3 regions of the Parageobacillus sp. VR-IP genome follow, and region 3 is predicted to be linked to each of the others. Evidence: riboswitches for the same ligand, from Rfam matches in the RefSeq annotation. Region 3 holds a riboswitch; each other region holds the start of a gene.

Evidence for each region. A riboswitch is a leader RNA that binds a small molecule or an ion and turns the genes downstream of it on or off. The one in region 3 is predicted to bind S-adenosylmethionine.
Region 1: it holds a riboswitch for S-adenosylmethionine, as region 3 does, so the genes downstream of both, HT574_RS05315 (methionine ABC transporter ATP-binding protein) here and mtnW (2,3-diketo-5-methylthiopentyl-1-phosphate enolase) in region 3, are expected to answer to the same signal.
Region 2: it holds a riboswitch for S-adenosylmethionine, as region 3 does, so the genes downstream of both, HT574_RS01000 (bifunctional homocysteine S-methyltransferase/methylenetetrahydrofolate reductase) here and mtnW (2,3-diketo-5-methylthiopentyl-1-phosphate enolase) in region 3, are expected to answer to the same signal.

Annotation. Positions count from the first base shown of each region.
Region 1 covers NZ_JABVYQ010000001.1:1,023,683-1,025,947, reverse strand. The annotation lists gene HT574_RS05320 (NAD(P)H-hydrate dehydratase) at 1-649, opposite strand, end outside; SAM riboswitch class I at 851-958, shown strand; partial or broken gene HT574_RS05315 (methionine ABC transporter ATP-binding protein) at 1,109-2,121, shown strand; gene HT574_RS05310 (methionine ABC transporter permease) at 2,111-2,265, shown strand, end outside.
Region 2 covers NZ_JABVYQ010000001.1:178,198-180,462, reverse strand. The annotation lists gene HT574_RS01010 (CvfB family protein) at 1-208, opposite strand, end outside; gene HT574_RS01005 (YajQ family cyclic di-GMP-binding protein) at 407-898, shown strand; SAM riboswitch class I at 1,168-1,271, shown strand; gene HT574_RS01000 (bifunctional homocysteine S-methyltransferase/methylenetetrahydrofolate reductase) at 1,348-2,265, shown strand, end outside.
Region 3 covers NZ_JABVYQ010000001.1:341,740-344,004, reverse strand. The annotation lists gene mtnW (2,3-diketo-5-methylthiopentyl-1-phosphate enolase) at 1-957, opposite strand, end outside; SAM riboswitch class I at 1,023-1,134, opposite strand; gene HT574_RS01855 (pyridoxal phosphate-dependent aminotransferase) at 1,287-2,265, opposite strand, start outside.

The DNA.
Region 1 (2,265 bases), 680 kb from region 3:
GCTTGACGGCAAGCGGCGGAATGCCAATGTCAACAACAAGAAGCTCCCCGTAATAATCGGCCGTCGGGAACGTGTACGCCCCAAGTTTCGGACATTGAATGGTGATGGTCACATCGGCACGAATCGCGGTTTCTGCCTCTCCCCCATCCGCTTGGGTTCCGCTTGGGATATCGATCGCATAGACAATAGCGCGGGAGCGGTTGACAAGCCCAATGATCTCTTTATACGGCGGACGCACCTCCCCTTTGATGCCAATGCCAAGCAAGGCGTCAATAATGACATCGTATTGTAAAATGTGCGTGGCAAACGCTTGTTCATTTCCCGCATATGGTTTCCAGTCATATCCGGAACGCTCATACACCTCAAGCGCCGTTTTCGCCGCCCCTTTTATCTTTTCTTTCGGCGGAATAAGCCATAAATCAGCATCATATCCGTAGCTTTTCAACATTCTTGCGACGACAAATCCGTCACCACCGTTATTCCCTGTTCCCGCTAGCACCGCTACCTGGGCCGAACGAGGAATGCGTTCGCGCAGCACATGAAACAGCGACTGCCCAGCGTTTTCCATTAAGGAATCGGCGCTAATGCCGATTTGTTCAATTGTATCGCGGTCGATTTCATACATTTCTGCGGCTGTAACGATATGCATTCTGCTCACCTCATCTATTAAATATGTATTTTGTCTCGTTTCATTAATTTGTTCTCCATGAAAGAGGAAAACACCTGCGAAAAAATTTTTTTGCGGTATAACAATGATGTAAGCGTTGTCTTATCCCCTCATCGCCAAAACCAATATTGACAACCGGCTTTCTTGGAATTATGATGAATGTAAAAATTGCATACAACAAACCGCTTATCAAGAGTGACCGAGGGAACAGGCCCAATGACGTCCGGCAACCTCCCTTTTAGGGAACGGTGCCAATTCCTGCAGAATGACTTTCATTCTGAAAGATAAGTCGGGTAATTTACATACCGATGCCTCTTTCTGAATGAAAGGGGCGTTTTTGTTTTTTCAGCTCCAGGAAAAACAAAGAAGCAACACTTCTTAATATACAATATTTTTTCAGAATTACTAAAACTCCGCAAATAGATCGGGAGGGAAGAAGTGATGATCGAAATAAAAAATGTAACAAAAATCTATTCCACGAAAAAAAGCAAGTTGTCGGCGTCGACAACGTATCCTTAACCATTCAAGACGGGGAGATCTTTGGAATTATCGGCTATAGCGGCGCCGGCAAAAGCTCGTTGCTGCGCTGCTTAAATCTTTTGGAACGCCCAACATCTGGCCAAGTCATCATCGATGGTGTCGATTTAACGACATTGAACAACAAACAGCTGCGGCAAGCCCGTTTAAAAATCGGCATGATTTTTCAGCACTTTTATCTTGTCAGCTCCAAAACAGTGTTTGACAATGTCGCCTTTGCCTTAAAAGCGGCACAAAAGCCAAAAGAAGAAATTGAAAAAAGAGTCAATGAATTGCTTGAAATGGTCGGGCTTTCCGATAAACGGGACGCGTATCCTTCCCAGCTAAGCGGCGGGCAAAAGCAGCGGGTTGGCATCGCGCGGGCGCTTGCCAACGACCCGACCGTCCTCTTGTGCGACGAAGCAACATCGGCACTCGACCCAAGTACAACGAAATCGATTTTGGCGCTGTTGAAAAAAATCAACCGTGAACTTGGCATTACGATTGTGCTGATTACGCATGAAATGGAAGTGGTCAAGGATATATGCGACCGCGTCGCCGTCATGCAAAACGGGAAAATCATCGAATTAGGAACCGTATACGACATTTTTACAAATCCGAAAGAAGAACTAACGAAGTCCTTTATCAACAGTGTATTGCGGTTTGAACTCCCTGATCATCTGCTGCAGAAGCGGACAGGAACGATTGTCAAGATCCAATTCAAAGGGAAGACCGCCGAGGAAGCGATTGTTTCTGATATGCTGCAATCCTTTAAAGTAAAAGGCAATATTTTGCATGGAAAAATCGAGTATATCCAAGAGATGCCGCTCGGAATTTTTGTCATGGAGCTGACCGGCGAACCGGAAGAAATCAAGCGGGCCATTCACTACATTTCGCAAAGAACGAACGGATTGGAAGTGATTGCACATGCTGCTTGATGCGCTGATCGACTTAATTCCCGAACTGAACAAAGCGTTTTTAGAGACGATTTATATGGTGGCGATTTCCCTTTTCGTCGCAGTCCTTGCCGGTTTGCCGCTGGGAATTCTCCTATTCGTCACCGACCGCGGTCTGTTTTTGGA
Region 2 (2,265 bases), 160 kb from region 3:
TGATTTTCGGCATTTTCATGGCGGCGCATAGCCGCCCGTCGTGGTCATGATATAAAAATACGGTTGCCTCGTCGCCCACCGCAAGCATGTCGTTCGCTTCACTTTTATGCAGCAGCACTTCCTCCATGCCGTTCGTTAAAACGTAGCCAAACGGCGTTTCCCGTTTTACCGTTAATGTCATGATTTCTCCAGGAATTAATCGTTTCATTGCAGCCTCTTCCTTTTGTCTATATTTTCACGCTTATTATTCCCCACTCCAATTGAAAGTTCCACGCAAAACGTCGTTTTTCCCTGCATCACAAGAACGCTGCTATCCGTGTTTGGTCCCCCACTCCTTTTCTTGTTGTGTCCCTTGCCACATTTTACTATAATGAAACTAAATAACGAAAAGTGCTGGAGGTTGTGTATGTCGAAAGAAAGTTCCTTTGATATTGTATCCAAAATCGACTTATCCGAAGTCACCAATGCGATCAACATCGCACTGAAAGAAATTAAAAACCGCTATGACTTTAAAGGCAGCAAAAGCGACATTTCCTTAGAAAAAGACGAACTCGTTCTCATTTCTGACGATGAATTTAAATTGGAACAGCTTAAAGACGTGCTGATCGGCAAGCTCATTAGACGAGGCGTGCCGACGAAAAACATTCAATACGGCAAAATTGAGCCAGCATCAGGCGGCACGGTGCGCCAGCGCGCCAAACTCGTGCAAGGCATCGACAAGGAAAATGCGAAAAAAATCAACACGATCATTAAAAACACCGGCCTGAAAGTGAAAAGCCAAGTACAGGATGATCAAATCCGCGTCAGCGGCAAAAGTAAAGACGATTTGCAAAAGGTCATCGCCGCAATTCGCGAAGCTGATCTGCCGATTGATGTGCAATTTGTCAACTATCGATAAAAAAGATGTTACGGCACTAAGTGCCCGTAACATTTTTTTATGCTCTTCCCCTCTATTTCCACATTTATAAATTCCAATCATTCACGTTCACTATAGTGAATGACACTGTTTTCATTAAATATCAAGTACTAATGCTTTTTCCATGTAAGGATGGGATATTTTCTTGAAAACGATTCCATTATATTGAATATTTTCAGAAAATGCTTTACATTATATATTAATATCAAAACTATATCGTTGAAACGTTTGGCTACAACTTCATAGCGAATTTCTTATCAAGAGAGGGGGAGGGACTGGCCCAGTGAACCCTCAGCAACCTGGCGGAAGCCAAGGTGCTAAATCCAGACAGGCGAAAACGCCTGGAAGATAAGAAGAGACGATACATAAAAAGTCTTCTTCTTATAGAAGGCTTTTTTCTTTTACCATTTTCATAGAACGGGGGAATGAGCGTGGGACTTTTGCAAGACTTAAAAGAACGCATCCTCATCGCCGATGGCGCGATGGGAACGCTATTATACTCGCACGGCGTCGACCGATGTTTTGAAGAACTAAATTTATCGAAGCCGGAAGACATCATTCATATTCATGAAGCATATATCGCCGCAGGCGCCGAGGTCATTCAAACGAATACATATGGCGCCAACTACGTCAAACTCGCCCGCTATGGACTCGAAGACGAGGTGCCGGCGATTAACCGCGCGGCGGTAAGGCTCGCCAAACAGGCGGCGGGAAATAAAGCCTACGTGCTTGGAACGATCGGAGGGTTGCGCAGCATCAATAAAAGCGCCGTTTCCATCGAAGAGGTAAAGCGGACGTTTCGCGAGCAATTGTTTGTGCTGTTAAATGAGGATGTCGACGGCTTGTTGCTCGAAACGTATTACGATTTAGAAGAATTAGAGACAGTGCTTGCGATCGCACGCAAAGAAACAGATAAGCCGATTATCGCGCACGTCTCCCTCCATGAAGTCGGCGTCTTGCAAGATGGCACTCCTCTTGCCGAAGCATTGGCGCGCCTAGAACAGTTGGGAGCCGATGTCGTCGGTCTAAACTGCCGTCTCGGCCCGTACCATATGATCCGCTCGCTGGAGGAAGTGCCGCTGCCAAACAGAGCGTTTCTTTCCGCGTATCCGAACGCAAGCCTGCCGGATTATCGCGATGGACGGCTTGTCTATGAAACAAACACGGATTATTTTAAAGAAACAGCGCTTGCCTTCCGTGAGCAAGGCGTGCGCCTGATTGGCGGGTGCTGCGGCACGACGCCGAAACATATCGAAGCGATGGCAAACGCCTTAACCGATCGGACGCCAGTGCAAACGAAAACGGTCAAACAGCGCCATATTTCCGTTTCCATATCATCAAACGAACCA
Region 3 (2,265 bases):
TTCTTTGGCGATGCCAAGCGCCTCTTCTTTGTCGAGCGCGACGCTTCCGTACGGCGATGGGAAAAGGACAAAGTCGGCCCCGGCAAGACGAAGCAGCTTGCCAAGCAGTAAGGACGCTTTAACACCGTAAAATTCCGACGGGGTAAGCGCGCCGCTGAACGCCGGATGAGCCATAATCGGAATGGCGATCTCTTCATCCTCGCGCAATCCTTGCAATACGTCCAAACCATAGGTAAAGACGTTAAACAGCAATACATCGGCGCCTAGCTCCACCGCACGCTTTGCTTTTTCTTTCAATTCGAACGTTTTGCCGGTTAAATTGACGGCATATAACGTCCGTTTCCCCGTCTGTTCGTACACTTCGTTGAGCACCGCTTTGCCTGCTGTAATCCGTTTTTCAAACGGCAGCAAATCGCTGTCAAATACAATTTCATCATCCTTGACAAGATCGACACCGCCAAGAGCCTGCTGCTTCAGCTGTTCGGTTAAATACGCTAAATCGCGGCCGATAATGCCTTTAAAAATGCTCATGAGAAGTGGACGGTCATATACATTGGCTTTTCGGCGAATCCCGTCGATGCCAAAGCGCGGTCCCGGAAATTGTTTCTTCCAAGCGTCAGGGAGCGTTACATCTAGCAATTTTACCTCACCGTCTAAAGACAGCTTGCCGAACACCGTTGCCAAAAGCGCCGGAATGTCAGCGCTGAAATTGACTGTCGGATAAGCGATTTGCACGATCGCGCGCTTCAGCCGTTTGCCAAAATACTGATTTGCCCGTTCGCTTTCTTCCAGCTCTTGTATATGGACGACTTCCCCCTTGTGTTTGCGCAGCTGCTCTTGTTCCAGCAGAGGCAGGTCGGTCCATGTTCCGACCGTTAAGCCAAGAGCGATTCCTTCTGCTTTTTTCTTTATGTCTTTCTCGTCATGAATAACATAGGTGGCAATGACTTGACTCATGTTCATCCCTCTTTCTCTTCATCAAAAAAGCCTCTTCATAAGAAGAGGCATTGAAATGGACACTCTTCTTATCTCTCAGCGTTTCCGCTGCAAGAATTAGCACCGTGCTTCGCGATCACCGCCAAGCCGGTTGCCGGGCTTCATTGGGCTTGTCCCTCCGCCTACTCTTGATAAGAATGCTTTGCAATATTGTATTCACTTTTCAAACAATTCGTGCTCACAAATTTTCACAAATTTTATAGTAAGAATGCTTACAATATTGTATTCGCTTTTCAAACAATTCGTGCTTGCAAATTTAATTTGAATTATGACAGTATTTTTTGACGTTGTCAATCACTTTTTTCGCTTTTGAAAAGACAAAGCTTGCCAATCCGCTCCGCTGCTTCCTGCAGACGGGCTTCGCTCGTCAATAAGCCGACGCGCACGTAGCCTTCCCCATGCTCGCCAAATCCGATTCCCGGCGCGACAGCCACATGCGCTTTTTCAAGCAAATAATCGGAAAAACGTTCCGACGTCCACCCATGTGGCACCGGCAGCCACGCGAAAAATGAGCCTTTTGGAGGCGCAACATCCCAGCCGATTTGCCGCAATGCCGCTATAAACGTATTGCGCCGCGATTCATACAAGGAGACAAGCTCTTCAACGCAGCGCTGTGAGGAAAGAAGGGCGGTTGCTGCCGCTTCCTGAATCGCACCAAACAGGCTGACGTATAAATGATCCTGAAGCAAATTAATCGCCGCAATCACGCTTTCATTCCCGACGGCAAATGCGACACGCCAGCCCGCCATATTATACGTTTTCGAAAACGTATAAATTTCCACGCCGATGTCTTTTGCCCCTTCTGCTTGAAGGAAGCTAACCGGTTTTCTTCCATCAAAGCCAATCGCACCGTAAGCAAAATCATGGACGACGCAAATCCCGTGCTTGGCGGCAAACGACACCGTTTCCTCGAAAAATTCCTGCGAAGCAGTCGCTCCGGTTGGATTATTTGGGTAATTTAAAAACATAAGTTTGGCTTTTTCTGCAATATGGCGAGGAATGTCACTATAATCAGGCAAAAATTCGTGTTCGGCACGCAATGGCATCATCACCATTTTTGCACGCGCCAGCGCAATCCCCGACCAATAGTCAGGATACCCCGGGTCAGGAACGAGCACGATATCACCAGGATTCACGAGGCATTGCGGAATCTCGACAAGCCCCGCTTTACCGCCGAACAAAACGGCGACTTCTTTTTTGGGGTCAACGGTCACGCCGTATTCCCGTTTGTAAAACTCGGCAACTGCCTGTTTCAAAAAAGAATACCCT